DNA from 2 places in the Pseudomonas sp. PVC-3-1 genome. Region 1 is predicted to be linked to the other one. Evidence: riboswitches for the same ligand, from Rfam matches in the RefSeq annotation. Region 1 holds a riboswitch; the other holds the start of a gene.
What was found. A riboswitch is a leader RNA that binds a small molecule or an ion and turns the genes downstream of it on or off. The one in region 1 is predicted to bind cobalamin.
Positions count from the first base shown of each region.

Region 2: another riboswitch for cobalamin. It lies ahead of cobG (precorrin-3B synthase); the one in region 1 lies ahead of cobO (cob(I)yrinic acid a,c-diamide adenosyltransferase).

Region 1 covers NZ_CM172023.1:2,589,827-2,600,995, reverse strand. Annotated here, with positions in the region: gene cobU (bifunctional adenosylcobinamide kinase/adenosylcobinamide-phosphate guanylyltransferase) at 1-376, opposite strand, end outside; gene AC2T4A_RS12150 (cobyric acid synthase) at 509-1,957, opposite strand; gene cobD (threonine-phosphate decarboxylase CobD) at 1,966-2,967, opposite strand; partial or broken gene cbiB (adenosylcobinamide-phosphate synthase CbiB) at 2,967-3,806, opposite strand; partial or broken gene AC2T4A_RS12135 (cobalamin biosynthesis protein) at 3,912-4,043, opposite strand; gene bluB (5,6-dimethylbenzimidazole synthase) at 4,040-4,690, opposite strand; gene AC2T4A_RS12125 (cobyrinic acid a,c-diamide synthase CobB) at 4,687-5,982, opposite strand; gene cobO (cob(I)yrinic acid a,c-diamide adenosyltransferase) at 6,208-6,819, opposite strand; cobalamin riboswitch at 7,090-7,314, opposite strand; gene AC2T4A_RS12115 (ABC transporter permease) at 7,445-8,590, shown strand; gene AC2T4A_RS12110 (ABC transporter ATP-binding protein) at 8,587-9,372, shown strand; gene AC2T4A_RS12105 (MlaD family protein) at 9,374-10,312, shown strand; gene AC2T4A_RS12100 (ABC-type transport auxiliary lipoprotein family protein) at 10,309-10,938, shown strand; gene AC2T4A_RS12095 (hypothetical protein) at 10,945-11,169, opposite strand, start outside.
Region 2 covers NZ_CM172023.1:263,984-275,152, reverse strand. Annotated here, with positions in the region: gene cobJ (precorrin-3B C(17)-methyltransferase) at 1-1,463, opposite strand, end outside; gene AC2T4A_RS01325 (precorrin-2 C(20)-methyltransferase) at 1,463-2,203, opposite strand; gene AC2T4A_RS01320 (precorrin-8X methylmutase) at 2,203-2,829, opposite strand; gene cobG (precorrin-3B synthase) at 2,822-4,177, opposite strand; cobalamin riboswitch at 4,256-4,496, opposite strand; gene cbiE (precorrin-6y C5,15-methyltransferase (decarboxylating) subunit CbiE) at 4,564-5,775, shown strand; gene AC2T4A_RS01305 (cobalt-precorrin-5B (C(1))-methyltransferase) at 5,778-6,875, shown strand; gene AC2T4A_RS01300 (cobalt-precorrin-6A reductase) at 6,872-7,597, shown strand; gene AC2T4A_RS01295 (glutathione S-transferase family protein) at 7,813-8,436, shown strand; gene AC2T4A_RS01290 (vWA domain-containing protein) at 8,600-9,346, opposite strand; gene AC2T4A_RS01285 (magnesium chelatase ATPase subunit I) at 9,271-10,278, opposite strand; gene AC2T4A_RS01280 (3-deoxy-7-phosphoheptulonate synthase) at 10,862-11,169, shown strand, end outside.

The sequences.
Region 1 (11,169 bases):
CGGTTTCGTTGCTGACCAGGATGATTCGCCCGGGCAGTTGCGGCAGCGTTTCCAGCAGCGCATCGATCTCGCCGCGCAGGCGCCAGCCGTCTTCATGGATCAACAGGTTGGTGACCCACAGGGTCAGGCAGTCCACCAGTACGCAGTGCTGCGGCTTGGCCAGGCGCTCCAGGGCGTCGGCCAGGGCCAGCGGCTCCTCCACCAGGCCCCAGTGTTCGGGGCGGCGCTCACGGTGCTGGAGGATGCGCGAGGACATCTCGCCATCGCCAGCCTGGGCCGTGGCGACGTAGGTGACCGGCAGGTCGCTGTCCTGCGCAAGGCGTTCGGCCAGGCGGCTCTTGCCCGAACGGGCGCCGCCGAGGATCAGTTCAAGCATGGTGTCTCCCTGAAAATCGGGACCTGTAGGAGCGAGCTTGCTCGCGAACATCTTTGCCGGCCACATTGGTGTCGTGCGGTTCGCGAGCAAGCTCGCTCCTACAAAAAAGCCAGGTGCGGCAGGATGGAGGAGTCATGCACCCTGCAGCCCGCACAGTGCTCTCAATTTTTCGGTATCCAGATGCGCCTCGATCTGATCGGCCAGGCGCTCGATATCGCGTTCGCGCAGGGCGTGGTAATCGATGCTCTGCACCTCACGCAGGCCGGCCCAGCGCAGCAGCGCCGAGCTGGACGCGGCGGACTCGAACAGCCCGTGCAAGTAGGTGCCCATCACCTGACCGTCGTCACTCACTGCGCCGTCAGTGCGCCCATCGCTCAGGCGTACGGCCGGGTTAGCCAGCGCTACGCCTTCGGTGACGCCGGCATGAATTTCGTAGCCACTCACCGGGGCCTCTTCCAGCGCCAACTGGCCGCTGACATTGCGCAACTGCTTCTCCGGCTCCAGCACCGTGCAAAAATCCAGCAGGCCGAGACCGGCGCTCTCCCCCGCCGCACCTTCCAGGCCGTGCGGGTCGGCCAGGCTGCGGCCGAGCATCTGCAAGCCGCCGCAGATGCCGAGCAGCTTGCCGCCATAGCGCAGGTGACGGCGGATCGCTTCCTCCCAGCCCTGGGCGCGGAGGAAGGCCAGGTCCGGTCGCACGCTCTTGGAGCCAGGCAGGATAATCAGGTCCGCCGGCGGGATAGGTTGGCCGGGGCCGACGAAGGTCAGTTCCACCTGCGGGTGCAGGCGCAACGGATCGAAGTCGGTGTGGTTGCTGATACGTGGTAGCACCGGCACCACCACGCGCAGGCGCTCGCCGGTCTTGGCGGCCTGGCGGGTGTCGATGGCGTCCTCGGCTTCCAGGTGGAAGTCCATCAGGTATGGCAGCACGCCGAGCACCGGCACGCCGGTGCGTTCTTCCAGCCAGTCGAGGCCGTTCTGCAGCAGCGCAATGTCACCGCGGAATCGATTGATCACGAAGCCCTTCACCCGCGCCCGCTCACTTTCGGAGAGCAGCTCCAGGGTACCGACAAGGTGGGCGAATACGCCGCCGCGATCGATGTCGGCAATCAGGATCACCGGGCAATCCACCGCCTCGGCGAAGCCCATGTTGGCGATGTCGTTGGCGCGCAGATTGATCTCCGCCGGCGACCCCGCGCCTTCCACCATCACCACCGGGTACTGCGCGCAAAGACGCTGGTGGGATTCGAGCACCGCCTGCATCGCAACGCGTTTGTAGTCGTGGTAGGCCACGGCATTCATGCTGGTCACCGCACGGCCGTGGATGATTACCTGGGCGCCGGTGTCGCTGTTGGGCTTGAGCAGCACCGGGTTCATGTCGGTGTGCGGCGCCAGGTGGCAGGCTTGCGCCTGTACCGCCTGGGCGCGGCCGATCTCGCCGCCGTCGGCGGTGACCGCACTGTTGAGCGCCATGTTCTGCGGCTTGAACGGCGCCACCGCCACGCCCTGTCGGCGCAGCCAGCGACACAGCGCGGTCACCAGCGTACTTTTGCCGGCATCCGAGGTGGTGCCCTGCACCATCAACGTGCTCAACGCAGGCTCTCCATCTGGTTGAAGGTGCGCAGGCCATGCTCCAGGCGTTCCCAGCCCTTTTCATCCGGCGGCAGGCCGAAACGCAGGCTGTTGGGCGTCTCGAACAGGCGCACGAGGATTCCCTGCCGCGCCAGGTGATCGCGCAGCGCGTGGGCGCGCATGGAAACCACCCACTGGAACAATGCTGTGCCGCCCTGCGGGGCGAAACCGTGTTCACCCAGCAGCCCGGCCAGATGCCGGCTGGCCTCGTGAAGATCGCGTCGCCGCTGAATCTGCTCCTGGAACTCGCCCAGGACCGCCTGCGCGACCCAGCGCGTCGGGCCGCTCACCGCCCAGGGGCCGAGCAGTTTCGCCAGGCTTTCCAGCAGGCGCGGTTCGGCGAAGGCGAAGCCCAGGCGCGCGCCGGCCAGGCCGAAGAACTTGCCGAAGGAGCGCAGCACGATCAGCCCCGGCCGGCTAGCGCAACTGGGCGCCAGGCTGTGCTCGGGTGTGCAGTCCATGAAGGCTTCATCCACCACCAGCCAGCCGCCGCGTTCCTGCAGGCGCGCATGCCATTCCAGCAAAACGCCGGCCTCGATGCGCCGGCCGGTGGGGTTGTTCGGGTTGACCACCACCAGCACGTCGAAGCGCTCCAGGTGATGGGGCACCTCCTGGTCACTGACCTCGCGCAGGATGTGCCCGGCAGCGCGCCAGGATTCCGCATGCTCGGCATAGCAAGGCGAGATCACACCGACCTTGCCCGGCCTGCGCAAGCGCGGCAGCAACTGGATCGCCGCCTGGCTGCCGGGCAGCGCCAGCAGCTTCTCGGCGCCGTAGTAGCGGCGTGCGGCAGCTTCCAGGCCGTCGCCGTCCTCCGGCAAGCGCATCCAGGCCGTCGCCGGCACGCTGGGCAGAGCCCAGGACCAGGGCGATATACCGGTGGACAGGTCCAGCCATTCGGCGAGCGGAATACCGTACTGCTGCGCCGCTTTGCGCAACCGGCCGCCATGTTCGAGCATCAGAGCACTCCCAGAATCAGGATGATCACCAACCATAACAACACCCCCTGGCGCACCAGGGCCAGCGCGCGCCAGATGTCCACGGCGGTGGGCGCTGGGCCTTCGCCCAGCTGCGGGCGTTCGTGCAGTTCGCCGTGGTAGCGGGCGCAGCCACCGAGCGACACGCCCAGCGCACCCGCGCCGGCGGCCATCACGGGGCCGGCGTTGGGACTGTCCCACTGCGGCGCCTGCGTGCGCCAGCAACGCAAGGCAAGCCGGGTATGGCCGAGCAGCGCGTAGGTGAAGGCCACCAGCCGCGCCGGAATGTAGTTGAGCACGTCGTCGATCTTCGCCGCCGCCCAGCCGAAGCGCTCGAAGCGCGCGTTGCGGTAGCCCCACATGGCGTCGAGGGTGTTGCTCAGGCGATAGAGCACCACGCCCGGCGCGCCGGCCACGGCGAACCAGAACAGCGCGGCGTACACCGCATCGCTGCCGTTCTCCAGCACCGATTCGGTGGCGGCGCGAGCCACAGCGGTCTCGTCCAGCTCGGCGGTTTCGCGGCTGACCATGTAGCCCACGCGCAGCCGGGCTTCGTTGAGGTCACCGGCGCGCAAGGCCAGCGCCACCGGTTCGGCGTGTTCGCCCAGGCTGCGCAGGCCCAGCGCGGAGTACAACGCGAGCGCCTGCACCATCCATCCGACATAGGGCAGCAAGCTGAGTAGCAGCGCGACCAGGGTCAGCGGGATGACTGCGATGATCCAGGCGGTGACGCCATGGCTGCGCCAGGCGAGGCCGGGGGTGTCATTCCTGGGACTAATGGCGCTCGCAGATACACCCTCTCCCCAGCCCTCTCCCTGAAGGGAGAGGGAGCAAATTGGAGTTGCCGACCTGCTCGTCGTTTCGCCTGAAACTGAACAGTCCCCTCTCCCTTCAGGGAGAGGGTAAGGGAGAGGGCGCTCCGGAACTCGGGAACGATTGAAGCGCCGCTCCAGCCGGTCCGCCAGGCGCCCGAAAGCCACCAGCGGGTGCCAGCGTTTCGGCTCGCCCAGCAGGGAATCCAGCGCTACGCCGAGGACGCTCAGCAGGGCCAGGCTCATGGCTGTTCTCCCCAGTGGTTCTCGTACAACAGCTCGCTGAGCGCGCGCGGTTGACGCCAGCCTTCGAGCGCCAGCATCGGCGCGGGATAGAACTCGCTGACCGGACCAAGGCAGATCACCGCCACGGCCTCGGCTCCTGCCGGCAAGCCCAACAGCTCGCCCAACGCGGCAGGATCGAACAGGGATACCCAGCCCATGCCGAGGCCTTCGGCGCGGGAGGCGAGCCAGAGGTTCTGGATCGCGCAGGACAGCGAGGCGAGGTCCATGTTCGGCAAGGTACGACGGCCGAACACATGCGCCTCGCGGCCATCCATCAAGGCGGCCACCAGCACTTCGGCGCAGTCGAGCACGCCCTCGACCTTCAGCCGCATGAACTCGTCGGAACGCTCGCCCAGCGCCTCGGCGGTACGCACGCGTTCCTCCTCCACCAGAGCATGGATCGACTGGCGCAGCTCCCGCGCGGTCACGCGGACGAAGCGCCACGGCTGCATCAACCCGACGCTGGGTGCCTGGTGCGCCGCTTCCAGCAGGCGCGCGAGCAACTCAGGCGACACCTCTCCAGCGCTGAAGTGGCGCATGTCGCGGCGCTCGGCAATGGCGCGGTAGAGCGCGGCGCGCTCTTCTGGGCTGTAGGCATGCTCGGTCATGGTCTGAAGAGTGCGGCCGCGGCGTCCGGATCGGACGGCAGGTAGAAGTGGATATAGGACGCGGTGAGCCGGCCGCGGCGGAACACCGCTTCGGCCACCGGCTTGTCGTTGGGGCAGACGCCACGGGCCAGCGGCTCCGCGCTGCTGTCCAGCAACGAATGATGGAAGGTGTGCCCGCGCAGAATGCCTTCGGGCAGCGTCACGGCCTGCAGCGCCAGCGCGGCGAGGCGCTTCTGCATGCGCGCTTCACCCGGCAGCAGACCGAGCAGTTCTGCGCGCTCGCCGGCTGCGTCGGTCAGCGCATCGAGCAGATAGAGCATGCCGCCGCACTCGGCGAGGATCGGCTTGCCCATCTCGTGGTGCGCGTGGATGGCCAGGGCCATGGCGCGGTTCTCCGCCAGCGCCTGCAGGTGCAGTTCCGGATAGCCGCCGGGCAGGTAGAGGCTGTCCACTTCCGGCAGCGCTCCGTCACGCAACGGCGAGAAGAACACCAGCTCGGCGCCCAGCTCGCGCAGCAGGTCGAGGTTGGCCTGATAAAGGAAGGCGAAGGCGTTGTCCCGCGCCACGCCGATGCGCACGCCGTCGAGGCGGGAAGACTCGCTGCGCGGTTCGGGCGCAGCAAAGCTCACCGGCAGCGGCAGCTCGGTACTGGCGCTGGCCGCCAGGGCATCAGCGGCGGCGTCCAGGCGGGCATCGAGGTCAGCCAGCTCGCCAGCCTGCACCAGGCCGAGGTGTCGGCTGGGCAGCTCCACTTCGGTATCGCGCGGCAACGCGCCGTACCAGCGAATCCATTCTGGCAGGCTGTCACGCACCAGGTCACGGTGGCGCTGGCTGCCGATGCGGTTGGCGAGCACGCCGGAGAACGGCAAGTCGCTCTGATAAGTAGCCATGCCGACGGCCATGGCGCCGAAGGTCTGGGCCATGGACTGGCCATTGATCACCGCCATCACCGGCACGTTGAATCGCCGTGCGAGATCAGCGGCCGAGGGCGAGCCGTCGAACAGGCCCATCACGCCCTCGATGAGGATCAGGTCAGCCTCGCCGGCCGCTTCCCAGAGCAGGCGGCGGCTTTCGCCCTCGCCGACCATCCACAGGTCCAGCTGGTAGACCGGCGCGTCACTGGCACGGGCGAGGATCATCGGGTCGAGGAAATCCGGGCCGCACTTGAACACCCGCACCTTGCGCCCGAGGCGCGTGTGCAGGCGCGCCAGGGCGGCGGTCACGGTGGTCTTGCCTTGGCCAGAAGCGGGCGCAGCGATCAGCAGCGCGGGGCATTGGCGCGCATCACGCATCAGTCGCACTCCCCGGCACGGGCAGAGAGCCCCTTACCCCAGCCCTCTCCCAGAGGAAGAGGGAGCAGTTGGGTGTGTCCTGTGGGATGGCTTTTCGTCGATCAACAGTCGCGCCGCGGTCAGCCGAGGCAGCAGAGCCTGCCGGCGAGCGCCAACGCTTTTCCAAACACCGAACGGTCCCCTCTTCCCCCGGGAGAGGGTTAGGGTGAGGGAAGCCCCAGACCATCAGAACTCCACCCCTTTCTGCGCCTTGATCCCTGCCTTGAAGGCATGTTTCACCAGGCCCATTTCGGTCACGGTATCGGCGGCCTCGACCATCTCCGGCTGCACGCCGCGCCCAGTGGCGACCACATGCTGCATCGGCGGGCGCGCGGCGATGTCGGCCAGCACAGCGTCCAGTTCCAGGTAGCCGTGCTTGAGGGCAATGTTCACTTCGTCCAGCACCACCAGGCCGACTTGCGGGTCGTTCAGCAGTTGCCGCGCCACGTTCCAGGCGGCCTGTGCCTTGGCGATGTCGCGCTGGCGGTCCTGGGTTTCCCAGGTGAAGCCTTCGCCCATCACATGGAAGCTGACTTCCTCGGGGAAACGACGGAAGAATGCCTCTTCGCCGGTGGTCGCAGCCCCCTTGATGAACTGCACGACGCCCACCTTCATACCGTGACCGAGCGCGCGAGCGACCATGCCGAAAGCCGAGCTGCTCTTGCCCTTGCCGTTGCCGCTGTTGACCAGGAATACGCCGCGTTCGCCCTGGGCCTGGGCGATCTTCTCGTCGATCACCGCCTTCTTGCGCTGCATGCGCGAGCGATGGCGCTCGTCCTTTTCGACGGATTCAGTCATGGCAGGTTGCTCCTGAAAGGATTTGCACGGGCGTGAGGCTGCCGGCCAGGTGGCAGCCAACCAGGGATGGAATGGGCAGGGATTCGCCGCTGGCGCGCGCGGGCGCCATGCGGCAGAGGCCGGCCAGCACGAAGGCTGTCGACCTAGGGAATAGGGGGTTCACCTGAAGGATTCTCCGCCGCTCTCACCCGCGCGGCACTAACCAGTCGGGGCAGACGGAGGACGGCAACGCGCGGCGCATGGCGCCGACGTCGGCAGCGCCTCCCGCGATGCCATGCGATGCAGCAGGCCGGTCTCCGGGCTTGCGAGTGGAAACATCTGGGTTTCCGAAGGAACCGCGCCTTCCCATGCCGGTGGCACAGTGGCTGTTTGCGGCTCGAAGCTCGCTTACCGTTGCGGGGGCAGCGCCGGAATGGTCGATTGCGCATCGACTTCACCGGCTTCCCTGTTTCACTCGCGGCTCGCGCCGAGAGCACCTGAAGCAGGCGCGCAGCTTAGTGGCTGGCGAGCTGGGGCGTCAATTGAACAGGATGTCGCCGAGGCCCGCCGTATCCGCCGCAAAGGCTCTACAAAGCGTCACACAAGTCAAGTGGTCGCGACGCGTAACTTCGCTAGAATGCGAGTCATGATGACGACTGCCCAGCCCGGCCAGCTTCAGCTCGACACCACCGCCAGCCCACCGCTGATGCACGTCAGCGGAGACTGGACGCTCGCGCATTTCTCTACGCTGGAAGCCCAGGTGGCTGCCCAGCGCAGCGCCGAATCGCCCGCCCAGCTGGATTTCGCCGGCCTCGGCGCGCTGGATACCGCCGGTGCCGCCCTGCTCGCCGAGATCATCGGCGGCGCCCGCATGAGCCAGCTGGAGCAGATCGCCCGCAATCTGCCCGCCGAACGCCAGGCGCTGCTGCGCACCGTGGGCAGCGCGATCACCCAGTGCCGCCTCGACGAAAAGGCGCCCCCTCCGGGCAACGCACTGGTCGATGTACTGGAGCGCATCGGCATCGCCTCGGTCACCTTCAAGGACCACCTGATCGGCCTGCTCGGCTTCATCGGTCTGACCCTGCAGACGCTGGTGCGCAACCTGCTGCGCCCACGCCGCTGGCGCATGACCTCGCTGGCCGCGCACATGGAGGAGACCGGGCTGGATGCCGTGCCCATCGTCGCCCTGCTGACCTTCATGGTCGGCGCGGTGGTGGCCTTCCTCGGCGCCACCGTGCTGCAGAAGTTCGGCGCGCAGATCTACACGGTCGACCTGGTGGGCTTCTCCTTCCTGCGCGAATTCGGCGTGCTGCTCACCGCGATCCTGCTCGCCGGTCGCACCGCCAGCGCCTTCACCGCACAGATCGGCTCGATGAAGGCCAACCAGGAGATCGACGCCATCCAGGCCCTGGGCCTCGACCCGGTGGAACTGCTGGTGCTGCCACGGGTGCTGGCGCTGCTGCTGACCCTGCCGATGCTGACCTTCCTGGCGATGATCTCCGGCATCTTCGGCGGCGGCGTGGTCTGCGCCCTGAGCCTGGACATCTCGCCACGCATGTTCCTCTACATGCTGCAGAACGATATCGCCGTGCAGCACTTCCTGGTGGGCATCGTCAAAGCCCCGGTGTTCGCCTTCATCATCGCTGTGATCGGCTGCCTGGAAGGCTTCCGAGTCAGCGGCAGCGCGCAGTCGGTGGGCGAACACACGACCTCCAGCGTGGTCCAGTCGATCTTCGTGGTGATCCTGCTGGATGCGATGTTCGCGCTGTTCTTCATGGAGATGGGCTGGTGAGCGAACCGATCATCGTCGTCCGCGACCTGGCCAACCGCTTCGGCACCCACGCGGTGCACGAGCACCTGGACCTCGACGTGATGAAGGGCGAAATCCTCGGCGTGGTCGGCGGCTCGGGCACCGGCAAATCGGTGCTGCTGCGCAGCATCATCGGCCTGCGCCAGCCCAGCGAAGGCAGCGTGCATGTCTTCGGGCAGAACCTGCCGGCACTGCCGCCGCTGGAGCGCTCGAAACTGGAAAGACGCTTCGGCGTACTGTTCCAGAATGGCGCGCTGTTCTCCTCGCTGACGGTGAGCGAGAACATCTGCCTGCCGCTGATTGAACACGCCAGGCTGTCGCGCAGCGATGCCGAGTTCATCGCCAAGGTTAAAATCTCCCTCGCCGGCCTGCCGCCGGACGCGGGGGCCAAATATCCCTCGGAACTGTCTGGCGGCATGGTCAAGCGCGCCGCCCTGGCCCGCGCCCTGGCGCTGGACCCGGACATCCTGTTCCTCGACGAACCCACCGCCGGCCTCGACCCCATCGGCGCGGCCGCCTTCGACCAACTCATCCTGACCCTGCGCGACGCCTTCGGCCTCACCGTGTTCCTGGTCACACACGACCTGGACACCCTCTACACCATCTGCGACCGCGTCGCCGTGCTCTCGCAGAAGCGCGTGCTGGTGGTCGGCCCGCTGGACCAGGTCGCCCAGACCGACGACGCCTGGGTTCAGGACTATTTCCACGGCCCGCGTGGCCGTGCCGCGCTGCAGGCCACCGAACACCTGCGGGAGGAAAACTAAAATGGAAACCCGTGCCCATCACGTGCTGATCGGCCTGTTCACCCTCGTCGTGTCGATCGGCGCGCTGCTCTTCGCCCTGTGGCTGGCGCAGTCGAGCAACGACCAGAAGTACAAGGTCTACGACGTGATCTTCAACGAGGCAGTGACCGGCCTGTCCGAAGGCGGCACCGTGCAGTACAGCGGTATCCGCGTGGGTGACGTGGTATCCCTGCGCCTGGACCCGAACGACCCGCGCAAGGTCCGCGCGCGCATCCGCGTCTTCGACAGCACGCCGATCCGCGAAGACACGCGCGCCAAGCTGGCCCTCACCGGCGTCACCGGCCAGGCCATCATCCAGCTCTCCAGCGCCGCCCAGGACAGCCCGCCGCTGGCCAGCAAGGACGGTGAAGTGCCGGTGATCAAGACCATTCCTTCACCCTTCGCCAAGCTGCTGGCCAACGGCGAGGACATCGCCACCAACATCAACAACCTGATCAACAACGTGAACCGCATGTTCTCCCAGGAGAACGTCGACCGCATCAGCCGCACCCTGGACCACATCGACCAGGCCACCGGCGTGGTCGCCGAGCAGCGCGGGGACATTCGCCGTACCGTGCAGGAACTGGCCGCCGCCAGCGAGCAGGCACGTATCACCCTGGCCAACGCCAGCCAGTTGCTGGAACGCGCCAACCAGACCCTGGGCGGCAAGGGCCAGATCATCATGGACGACGCACAGAAGACCCTCGCCTCTCTGCGCAGCAGCAGCGAGCGTGTGGATCAACTGCTGAACAGCAACTACGACTCGGTGAACGGCGGCCTCAACGGCCTGGGTGAGATCGGCCCGGCAATCCGCGAACTGCGCTCCACCCTGGAAGACCTGCGCGGCGTCACCCGCCGCCTGCAGGAAAACCCCACCGGCTACCTGCTCGGCCGCGAGCGCAACAAGGAGTTCCAGCCATGACTGCCCTTCCCCGCCTGCTCGGCGCCGCCGCCCTGGTCAGCCTGCTGGGCGCCTGCTCGATCCTCCCGCAAGCGGAGAGCCCGGACTTCTATCTGCTGCCGGCCACCCAGCAACCTGCGCGCAGCAGCGCGGCGGTGAACTGGTCGCTGCGCATCAGTGCGCCTACCGCCAGCCTGGCGCTGGACAGCAACCGCATCGCCGTGGTCCCGCAGAGCAACCAACTGAGCAGTTACCAGGGTGCACGCTGGAGCAACCGCGCACCGGGCCTGCTGCGGGATCGCCTGCTCGACGCCTTCACCGCCAACGGCAGCATCCGCGCCCTGAGCAGCGACGAAGCCAGCCTGCAGGCCGACCTCGACCTGACCGGCGAGCTGCGCGCCTTCCAGAGCGAGTACCAGAACGGCAGGCCGGTGATCCACATCCGCTACGACGCTCGCCTGGTGCGCACCCTCGGCCAGCGCATCGTCGCCTCGCGCACCTTCGAGGTCAGCCAGCCGGTGGATGGCAAGCAGGTGCCCGAAGTGGTCAGCGCCTTCGGCAAGGCCGCCGATCAATTGTCCGCGCAGGTAGTGGAGTGGACGTTGCAGCAAGGGCAGCAGCAGAAGTTCACGCCGCCCGCCCAGTAAGTCTGCTCAGCGGCAGTGGTAGGGGCTTTCGCCCTCCAGCTCCTGATCCGTCTCCACGTCCTTGATGGTGACGATGGCCTTCGGGTAGACCGAGCAGAGCGAGTTGCGCACGGTGTAGATACCGCTGCCATGGGCAAGGAACTTGCCATTGCTCAGGGCTTTGCCGGACTCGTCATGGGCACTGACTTCGTAATTGCCGGTCATGGTGATGCAGCCGGCAAGCGCCAGCAG
Region 2 (11,169 bases), 2.3 Mb from region 1:
TCCGGTGTGCGGTGGCGACGGACGATTTCCAGTGCCCGGCCCAGTTGCCATGGCCGCGCCATGGAGATCGGGTTGTAGAAGGCCATGGCCAGGTCGGCGGCGCCAGCATGGTCGAGGCGCGTCTCGATGGTTTCCCAGGGCTTGAGGTTGTCCGACAGGGAAATCAGACAGAAGTCATGTCCCAGCGGTGCCCCGGCCTTGGCCGCAGCGGCCAGCGCAGCGGACACCCCCGGTAGTACCTCGAGCTCCACGCCATGCCAGTGCGGATCGCTGCTTTCGTGCAGGGCCTCCATCACCGCAGCGGCCATGGCGAACACGCCGGGATCGCCGGAGGAAATCACCACCACCCGCCGACCACTGGCAGCCAGTTCGAGGGCGTGGCGGGCGCGCTGCATTTCCTCGCGATTGTCGGTGCAGTAGCGCACCTGGTCGTCGCGCAGCGGCTCGGCCATCTTCACGTAGGTTTCGTAGCCGAGCAGGTCCTGGGCTTCGTCCAGCGCGCGGCGCACTGCCGGGATCATGAAGTCGCTGGCGCCGGGGCCCAGGCCGATGACGCTGAGCCGCCCACGCGGCTGGCCGATGCGCTGGGCTTCTAGCGGGGTGGCGGCGCGGTGCAGATGGAAGGAGTCGCCGTGCAGCACTTCCGGCGGCAGCGTCGCGTCCTGCTCGACGAAGCGCAGCGGAACATTCAGCTCTGCGGCAGCAATGGCCAGCGCCGGATCGGCCATGCGGCAGCGTGGCGCGACCACGGCGGCCAGCGACGCTTCGGCCAGGCCGGCCTGTGCCAGGCCCTGGCGGATGCGCTCGGGCAGTTGCGAGTCCACCAGCGTGACGTGGGCGAGGACGATGCGCGGATGGATGCGCAGCTCGTTCTGCGCGATGCCCTCGGCGCGGGCATCGATACGCAGGGTATGCGCGGCGTCGTCAGCCAGCGGCAGGTCCAGCTCGTCCAGCCAGGGCGCATCGCCCTCGATGCGCAGAGTATCGCCGCCCAGCAGGTCGGAGACGAAGCGCTTGCCCTGTTCGATGTCCGCCAGCGCATAGCCCGGCGGCGGGTCGAGCAGGCAGGCGCCGAAACGCAACTCGCCGCTGGTGGTGATGGCGGGCGCCACATCCAGCGCGGCGCCCATCTCGCGGGCCATGCGGTTCACCCCGCCGAGTCCGCCGAGTAGCGGCACCACGGCGCTGCCGTCTTCGGCCACGGCCAGCACCGGCGGCTCCGCGCCCTTCTCGCTGAGCAGGGGTGCGAGGGTGCGGATGACGATGCCGGCGGCGCACAGGGCGATAATCGAGGTGTCGTCGCGGTAGAGCTGGCGCAGGGTATCGCCGAAATTAGCGTAGGACTCATCGGCGCCTTCGACGCGGTCTTTCAGACCCAATACGCGTGCCTGTGGATAAACGTCCTGCAGGCGTCGCGCGGTGGCCAGCGCGCCCTGGCCGAGGATGACAATGGCAGGGCGCATCAGCCGTTCCACCGCTGGCCGGGAATGACGATCATCGAGAAGTACGGCGAAGCCATCGGGTCGACGTCGTCCAACGCCACGATGCGCTGCTCGCGCATGGTGGCGCGTTCGACGTAGTGGGCGCTGCCGTCACGGCCCAGCTCGCGGAGCACGCGGCGGACCTTGTCGAAGTTGCGGCCGAGCTTCATCACCACTGCCGCATCGGCGTCGGCCAGGCGGCGCTTGAGTTCGTCTTCCGGCAGCACGCCGGAGAGTACCGACAGGCTCTGGTTGCGATACACCAGCGGCACGCCGAGCACCGCTGCGCTGCCGAGCATTGAGCAGACGCCGGGTACGACTTCGGTGTCATACCGCTGCGAAAGACGGTCGTGCAGGTACATGTAGGAGCCGTAGAAGAACGGGTCGCCCTCGCAGATCACTGCCACGTCGCGACCGGCGTCCAGGTGCATCGCCACCTGCTCGGCAGCGGTGTCATAGAAGTCGCTGATCACGCCTTCGTAGGTCAGCGGCGGCTCCAGTTTCTCGGTGGTCACCGGGTAGACCAGCGGCAGGCGTTGCTGCTCATCGAGCAGGTGCTGCTCGATGATGGCGAAGGCATTGCCGCCCTGGCCTGCGTGGTGCTTGGCCTTGGCCACGAAGTAGCCGATCACCGGGGAGGCGCGCAGCAGGCGCAGGGCCTTGAGGGTCAGCAGTTCCGGGTCGCCCGGGCCGACGCCCAGGCCGATGAGGCGGCCGGTCATCACTCCACCTCCGTGGCCAGGGCGTTCACCGCCGCAGCGGCCATCGCGCTGCCGCCACGGCGTCCGCGCACGATTACGTAGGGCACGCCACGGCTGTCGGCGGCGAGGGCGTCCTTGGATTCCATGGCGCCGACGAAGCCCACCGGGAAGCCAAGGATCAGCGCCGGTTTCGGTGCGCCGGCATCGAGCATTTCCAGCAGGTAGAAGAGGGCAGTCGGCGCATTGCCGATCACCACCACGCTGCCTTCCAGGTGTTCGCGCCAGTGCTCCAGCGCCACCGCCGAGCGGGTGTTGCCCAGCTCGCGGGCGAGCTCCGGGACGTCCGGATCATTGAGGGTGCAGATCACCTCGTTGTGTGCCGGCAGGCGTGCGCGGGTGATGCCCTCGGCGACCATCCGCGCATCGCAGAGAATCGGCGCGCCAGCGGCCAGGGCCGCACGGCCGATGGCCCCGGCGCCGGCGGAGAAACGCAGGTCCTGCACGACGTCGACCATGCCGCAGGCGTGGATCACCCGCACGGCGAGCTTTTCCAGGTCGGCGGGGATGCCGGTGAGATCGGCCTCGGCGCGAATGGTGGCGAAGGATTGGCGGTAGATCGCCTGGCCGTCGCGGATGTAATCAAGCATCGGTGGAAACTCCGGGTGCGGCGAGCAGGTCGCCCGCGGCATCGAGGGGAAGGTTGCGCGCCAGCGGCTGGCCAAAGCCGGCCACGCCGTCGGCGCGACGGAACAGGTCATAGCGGCCGTCGGCGACGGCCAGCAGGGTGTAGGGGGCGACGTGGGCGGCGGCGCAGGAGCGCGGGCAGCCGCACAGGTGCACGCCGGCCGGCGGTGCGTGACGCAGGCGCTCGGCCAGGCGCAGGGCGTCGGCCTTGGTGTCGGCCAGCCCGCGCGCGCAACCGCTGGAGCCGCTGCACGCGACGAGGCGCGAGAGCGGTTGACCGGCATCGATCACCAGGCCGAGGTTGGCCAGCGCGGCGAGTACGACGGGAGCGTCGGTCAGGGATACATCGGGGAGGATCAGGCTTTGCCACGGCGTCAGACGCAGTTGTCCGGCGCTGAATCGCTCGGCGAGATCGGCAAGGCCGAACAGTAGGGTGCTGTCGAGGCGTCCGAGGATGAATCCCGCACCGACCATGGCGCGGTCCGGCTGGCGCTGCGGCTGAATCCCGAGATGGCCGAAAGCCCGCGGTGCAGGACGTCGCCAGTTATCCACAGCCGGCCCGAGGTGCAACTGGAAGGGCAGGCGTTGCTGCAGGCGCTCCAGCAGCACTTCATCGCGGAGCATCTCGCGCAGGTGGCGCATGCGCGTCTGGCCGTCGCCGGCAAGATCGAGGAACAGGTGCAGCAGGCTTTCCACCAGCAGCGGTACCTGCTCGGCTGTCACGGCGGCGAGGGCTGGGGCAACCGTTTCGTGCTGCGGCGGACAACCGGCCAGGCCGAAGGCGAACAGCGGCGTCGCGTCGCCGGACATGGCCGACAGCCAGAGATCGTTGGGATGCTCCAGCATCGCCAGCGCTTCGCCGCCGTCCAGCTGGATGCCGAACTTGGGCGACAGGCCGTGGAAGCGCGGTGTGCGCTCCAGCAGATCGAGCAGTTGGCCGGCCAGGGGAGCTGCATCGAAAGTCGTGGCGGCGTCGAGGCCCAGCGCCGGGCTGACCAGCAGGTTGCGCACATCGTCCGCCGCCAGTTCGCGCGGGCCGAGACCGGCGGCGAGCAGTTCCCTGCTCAGCGCCTGTTCGGTGCCGGTGCGTATGCCGCGAATCTGCAGGTTGGCGCGATTGGTCGCTTCCAGCACGCCATCGGCATGGCGCTCGGCGGCCAGGGCGATGGCTCGCGCGGCGCTGGCGTCGAGTTGCCCACAGGGCAGCTTGATGCGGCAGATGCCGCCATCGCGGGAGGCCACGATGCGCAGCAGGCCGGGGCAGGCATGCGGACGGACGGGCGGAGCTGAGAATTCGGGCACTGAGGTCACCAGGGCTGGGTCGCGGTGACCTGCGAATCCCCCATAGGGGACTTCACGACACCGATACACCCCGCTCGATGTCTGCACGCGCGACTGGTTTCGTCGGCAGGTCTCCTGGCTGGCAGGTCCTCATCCAGCGCGGCCTTCCCGGTTGCCCAGTGGCCTGATCGACCGCATGAAAATGCGCTTCATGCTGTCGGATTGCGCGGACTCGCTGCTTACAGTTGCGGGGGCAGCCACGGTTCAACCGTGTTCCCTCTTCGGCTCTCGGATGCTTCGCTGTTCAATTGCGAAGCGTCCTACGAGCACCGACGAAGCGGGTATTATGCCTGCTTTGCCCGAAGGCAGGAAAAGCCTGCCCGTCGGATCGATCGTCGCACCTTCGAGGAAATTTCATGACGCCCTGGCTGACCATCGTTGGCATCGGCGAGGACGGTTATGCCGGCCTCGGCAAGGCCGCGCGCCGCGCCCTGCTCGCCGCCAGCGAAGTGATCGGCGCGCCACGCCAGCTGGAGCTGCTGCCGCATTGTCTGCGCGCTCATCGCCAGGCCTGGCCGAGCCCGTTCAGCCTGGAACCGGTGATGCGCCGGCGCGGTGAGCCGACCTGCGTGCTGGCCAGCGGTGACCCGATGTGGTTCGGCGTCGGCGCTAGCCTGGCCCGTCAGATTCCGTCCGAGGAAATGCTCGTGCTTTCCGCGCCGTCCTCTGCCTCCCTCGCAGCGGCGCGCCTGGGCTGGGCGTTGCAGGATTGCGCGCTGCTGTCGCTGGTGGCACGCCCATTGGCCGCACTCAACGCGCAGATCCACGACGGCGCCAGGCTGCTGATCCTCAGTAACGACGGCAGCAGCCCGGCGGCGATCGCCGCATTGCTGCGCGAACGAGGATTCGGCGCGAGTCGCCTCAGCGTGCTGGAACACCTGGGCGGTGAGGCGGAGCGGCGTATCGACGGGCTTGCCAGCGACTGGTCGCAGAGCGAGATGGCTGCACTGAACCTGGTGGCTGTGCAGTGCGTAGCCGGCGTCGACGCGGTTCGTCTGCCCCTGACCATCGGCCTGCCGGACGACGCCTACCGCCATGACGGCCAACTGACCAAGCGCGACGTCCGCGCCGTGACCCTGGCACGGTTGGCACCGAAGCCCGGCGAGCTCCTCTGGGATGTCGGCGCCGGCTGCGGCTCCATTGGCATCGAGTGGATGCGCGCACATCCGAGCTGTCGCACGCTGGCCATCGAAGCCAACGACGGGCGCCAGGAACATATCCGTTTCAACCGCGACGCCCTCGGTGTGCCGGCGCTGCAACTGGTCTGCGGCGCTGCGCCGGAGGCATTGCAGGGACTGGAGCGCCCGGATGCGATCTTCATCGGCGGTGGTGTAACCCTGCCCGGTGTCTTCGAGCAGTGCTGGGAGCAACTCAAGCCTGGCGGCCGACTAGTGGCCAACGCCGTCACCCTGCAGAGCGAGTCCATGCTGCTGAGCTGGCGCGCCCGCCTTGGCGGCGAGCTGACTCGCCTGTCGGTGTCCCAGGCCCAGCCGCTCGGCGGTTTCGATACCTGGCGCGCGGCGTTGCCGATCACCTTGCTGGAAGTGCACAAGCCCCAGGCTGAATGACCATGCGTGACGAGACGCCCGAAGAACCTCGCCCGCTGCGCAGCGGCTACACCACGGGCAGTTGCGCCACCGCCACCAGCCTGGCGGCGGCGCGCCTGCTACTGACCGGTGAAGCGCTGGACGCCGCACAGATCAGCCTGCCCAAAGAGCGCAGCGCGACCCTGCGCCTGGAGTTCTGCCGCCTCACGGTTGGCGGCGCCGAAGCCGGTACGCTGAAGGATGCCGGCGACGACCCGGACGTGACCCACGGTGCGCTGGTCTTTGCGCGCGTCGCCTTGAGCAATGAGCCGGGCGTGCGTTTTTACGCTGGAGAAGGCGTCGGCACCGTCACCAAGCCGGGGCTGGTGCTCGCGGTGGGCGAGCCGGCAATCAATCCCGTTCCACGGCAGATGATGCAGGGTAACCTCGCTGCGCTGGCGGCCGAGTGCGGCTATGCCGGTGGCTTCGACGTCACCATCCATATCGAGGGCGGCGCCGAGCTGGCGCTCAAGACCATGAACCCGCGCCTGGGCATTCTCGGCGGCCTGTCGATCCTCGGCACTACCGGCATCGTCCGGCCGTTCTCCTGCTCGGCCTATATCGCGTCGATCCAGCAGGGCATCGACGTCGCCCGCGCCAACGGTTTCCGCCATCTCGCCGCCTGCACCGGCAACGCCAGCGAGGACGCCATGCGCCGTCGCTACGGTTTCGACGACACCGCGCTGATCGAGATGGGTGACTTCGCCGGTGCAGCGCTCAAGCACCTGCGCAAGGTGCCGGTGGAGCGTTTCAGCGTCTGCGGCGGCTTCGGCAAGATCAGCAAGCTCGCCGCCGGCCACATGGATTTGCACAGTCGTCACTCCAGCATCGACCTGCCGCAGCTCGCCGAGTGGGCGGCGGACATCGGCGCCTCGGCGGACCTGCAGCAACGCATGCGCGACGCCAACACCAGCCAGCAGGCGCTGGCGCTCTGTCGCGCCGAGGGCATCGCTCTGGGTGACGCCGTCTGCGCCCGCGCACTGGCCTTCGCCCGGCGCATCGTGCCCGCCGAAGTACAACTGGAAGTCTTCGCCATCGACCGCCAGGGCAACCTGGTGGGCGAAGCGCTGGAGGTTCGATGAAGCGAGTCCTGCTACTGGGCGGTATCGGCGAAGCGCTGGCTATCGCGCGGCGCCTGGGGCCGCAGCATCTCTACAGCCTCGCCGGCCTGGGCAAGGTGCCGGACGATCTGGCCTGCGAGGTGCGCGTCGGTGGTTACGGCGGCGCCGAAGGCCTTGCGGACTACATCCGCGAACGCGGTTTCGACCTGTTGCTCGACGCGACCCATCCCTACGCCGCGCAGATCAGCGCCAACGCCGCCCGCGCTGCGCAACTGGCCGGCGTGCCGTGCTGGGCGCTGCGCCGCCCCGGCTGGGAGGCGGGCGAGGGCGACGATTGGCGGCAGGTCGCCGATTGGGGGGCGCTGATCGAGGCACTGAAGGCGTTTCACCGTCCGCTGTTCACTCTGGGCCGCGAGCCGCTGGAGCACCTGGACGAGATTCCCGCCCACCAGCACTGGACCGTGCGCTGCCTGCAAAGCCTGCCTGGCAACGCGCGTGCCGAGGTGCTCGGCGCGCGCGGGCCGTTCACCCTGGAGGGCGAGCGCGAGCTATTTACCCGCCTGGGCACCGACGTGCTGGTCAGCAAGAACAGTGGTAGCCAGGCCACCGAGCCAAAGCTGCAAATCGCCCGCGAGTGTGGTGTGCCGGTGCTGATCCTGGCGCGGCCGGCGCTGCCGAAAGTGGACCGGGAGTTCGACAGCGTCGAGTCGCTGTGGGCTGCCTTGGCGGGCCGACTTTTATAGGAGCGAGCTTGCTCGCAAACCCATCGGCCTACTCCGAGCCGTCAGCGCTTATGCCACTGAGCTACGACAAAGGCTCTGTGGGGCGACCTGTTCCGGGGAGTTCACAGCTTCGTAGTGGTTCGCGAGCAAGCTCGCTCCTACGGGGCTGTAACGTCTCTTCTCCGCCAACGCACCTGGCTCTATGCTGGGCCCCGGTTATCACAGGGAGTGACACCATGCTGCGAATCCTCGGCCGCGCTTCATCGATCAACGTGCGCAAGGTGCTCTGGACCTGCGCCGAACTGAACCTGTCCTACGAACGGGAAGACTGGGGCACGGGTTTCCGTTCGACTGCCTCGGCGGAATTCATTGCACTCAACCCCAACGCCATGGTGCCGGTGCTCGTCGACGGCGACTTCGTGCTCTGGGAGTCCAATGCCATCTGCAGCTACCTCGCCACGCAGTATCCGCTCGATGAACTGCTGCCCACCTCGGTGCGCGAGCGCGCGCTGGTGGAGCAGTGGATGGGCTGGCAGGCCACCGAACTGAACAGCGCCTGGCGCTACGTGTTCATGGCCAGGGTGCGCAACAGTCCCAGCCACACTGACGAATCCGCCATCGCCCTGAGCGAGGCGCAGTGGAATCACTGCATGGCCCTGCTGGACCGGCAATTGGAGCGCACCGGCGCCTTCGTCACCGGTGCCTGCTTCAGTCTCGCCGATGTTGTGCTCGGTCTGTCGGTGAACCGCTGGTACCTGACGCCCATGCAGCGCCCCGATCTACCGGCTGTGGCGGCCTACTACGAGCGGCTGAGCGAGCGACCGGGGTTCCTGCAGCATGGGCGCAATGGGGAGCCTTGAGGGCGAATATCGCGATGCTGCGAGATTGCCCTCTCCCCAGCCCTCTCCCAGAGGGAGAGGAGGCCGTTCGGAGTGGGCAATGTATCGGCGCTAACCGGCGAACGTTGGTCGATCAGAGCGCGCAGGACTGTTCCCTCTTCCTCTGGAAAAGGGTGAGGGGCTCTTAGCGATAGGAACCGGAAATTTCAGCGATCCGCCGATACTCTGCGCCCAGCTCGCCGGCCAGTTTTTGTGCGCGGCCAAGCCGTACCGCGCCACCTTCGATATCCACCAGCACAGTCGGGCAGTCCATCGGCTGCAACGCCGGCCAGTCACGCAGGCGGCCGTCGGTCAGTATCAGCAGGCGTTGGTGCTCGCCTGGCTTCTGTCGCTGGCGCTTGTCCAGCCATTCCCGAGCTCGCTCAAGTGCCTCGATCAGCGGAGTGCCGCCGCCGGCACCGAGCGCTTCCAGCCAGTCCTGGAGTTGCGCAGAGGCCTTCTGGCCCTGCCACAACCAGCGCGCTTGTGCGCCGGTGGCGTGCAGCACGGCGAGGCGTGCGCGTTGGCGATAGGCCTGTTCGAAGGTGTCGGCGAGCAGGCCCTTGGCTTGTGCGAGGGCGCCGTGGCGACGGGTGCTGGCGGAGGCGTCGACTATCACCAGCCAGAGCTCGCCGGGCTTGCGGCTGCGGGCGCGCAGCACCAGGTCTGCGCGGTCTTGCGGGCGGCCATTGCGCAGCGTGGCAGGCCAATCGATACGGCCGTGCGTACCCTGTTGGCGGGCGCCGCTGCGGCCGCCGGCGAGCTGGCCGGGTCGGGGGTGGGCATCCGCGCCTGGGGCCGGGTGCGGGCGGATGCTCAGGACTTTTTTGGCCAGCCCGTCAGTTGCCGGCGTTCGCCCATGGCGATGCGCTGCGCGGGTAGTTCGCCCCATTGGCCCTCGCCGTTGGATGGGTTGGACGGCGCTTGCGATTGGCTGGAGGCGGACTGCGGAGGCGTTGCCGATGGTGACGGCGCATGGCGACGGCGGTGGGCGAGGGCGAAGTGTTCCACCGCATCGATGTCCTCCGCCTCGATGGCGTCAGCCCCGCGCCACGCCGCATGAGCGCGGGCGGTGCGCAACCAGACCAGATCGGCGCGCAGGCCGTCGACACCGGCGGCATGGCAGCGCTCGGCGATGTCGTTCAAGGCGCTGTCATCCAGCGCAATCGCCGCGAGTTGCCGGCGAGCGTCGCTGCAGCGTTGTTGCAGCGCTTGTTGCGCGCCTTGCCACTTTATGACGAAAGCCTGCGGATCGGCGTCGAAGGCCAGCCGCCGGCGGACGATTTCGGCGCGCTCGGTCGGCGCGGGCGCACCTGCCAGTTGCACCTTGAGGCCGAAGCGATCCAGCAGTTGCGGGCGCAGTTCGCCTTCCTCGGGGTTCATCGTGCCGATCAGTACGAAGCGCGCCGGGTGGCTGTGGGACAGGCCGTCGCGTTCGATCAGGTTGACCCCGCTGGCAGCCACGTCGAGCAGCAGGTCGACGAGGTGGTCGGGCAGCAGGTTCACCTCATCCACATAGAGCACGCCGCCGTGGGCGTTGGCCAGCACGCCGGGGGAGAACTGCGCGCGGCCTTCACCCAGTGCCGCGTCCAGGTCGAGGGTGCCGACGATGCGTTCCTCGCTGGCGCCCAGCGGCAGGGTGACGAAGCGCCCGCCATCCAGCAGGTCGGCGACGCCGCGCGCCAGGGTGGACTTGGCCATGCCGCGCGGCCCTTCGATCAGCACGCCGCCGATGGCCGGATCGATGGCTGCCAGGCACAGGGCCAGCTTCAGCTCATCGGCGCCGACGACGGCTGCCAGTGGGAAATGGGGAAGGGCGCTCATGGGGATTTCCTGCGGATTTCGTCCGTGCATGGTAGCGAACCGAGCGTAGGAGGTGCGACCAATGTCCATCAGAACGATAGAGCCAAGTCATTGATCGGCACGTCGCGATGCAGTAACTTGGCTCCACTTCCACGGAGAACATCATGCCGTCCAGCTTGTCCATCCAGTCCCTCGCCCGCCTCGGTGCCATTGGCTCCGTGGTTGCTTGCGCGCAGGTTCTGGCCGCTGCTGCCGGTTATTTCTTCTATGGGTATTGGTTTAGCCAAAGGCGCGCCTGATACCCCACAGGCGCCCTAGCAAGCAGGGTCGCCAACCAGACAGTTTCCCAAAACCCCGGTCGGCAACCCGACCGGGGTTTTTGTTTTTCCGGCCCACAAGGCCAACGCATTGCAAACGAATTGAATCGGGCCAAAACGCCCGGAGAGAGGATCGACACATGAACACCACTTATTACCGTTACTACCGCAACTCCGACTGGCGATTTAGCAGCGCGCTGCGTGCCACCCAACGAACCTTGCCACGAACACTTAGATAGAGCGCCGAGCGCGGAGAGACCACCGCGCCGGCCAAGGATGCCAGTCAGATGAACGCTTCCACCTCCACCCTGATCCGCCAAGCACACGCAGCCACCGCCGAAGTCCTCGACCTCCCGCTGCCCTCCGCCCGCCGCCGCGAACAGCCGCTGCCGAGCCCCGCCGAACTGCGCCAGCGCCTGCCGCTGTCCGCCGCCATGGCCCACCGCGTCCGCGAAGGCCGCGAGGCGATCCGCGCCGTGCTCGATGGCCGCGACCCGCGCCTGCTGGTCGTTATCGGCCCCTGCTCGCTGCACGACCCTGTTTCCGCCCTCGAATACGCCGACCGCCTCGCCGAACTGGAGCCGCAGGTGAGCGA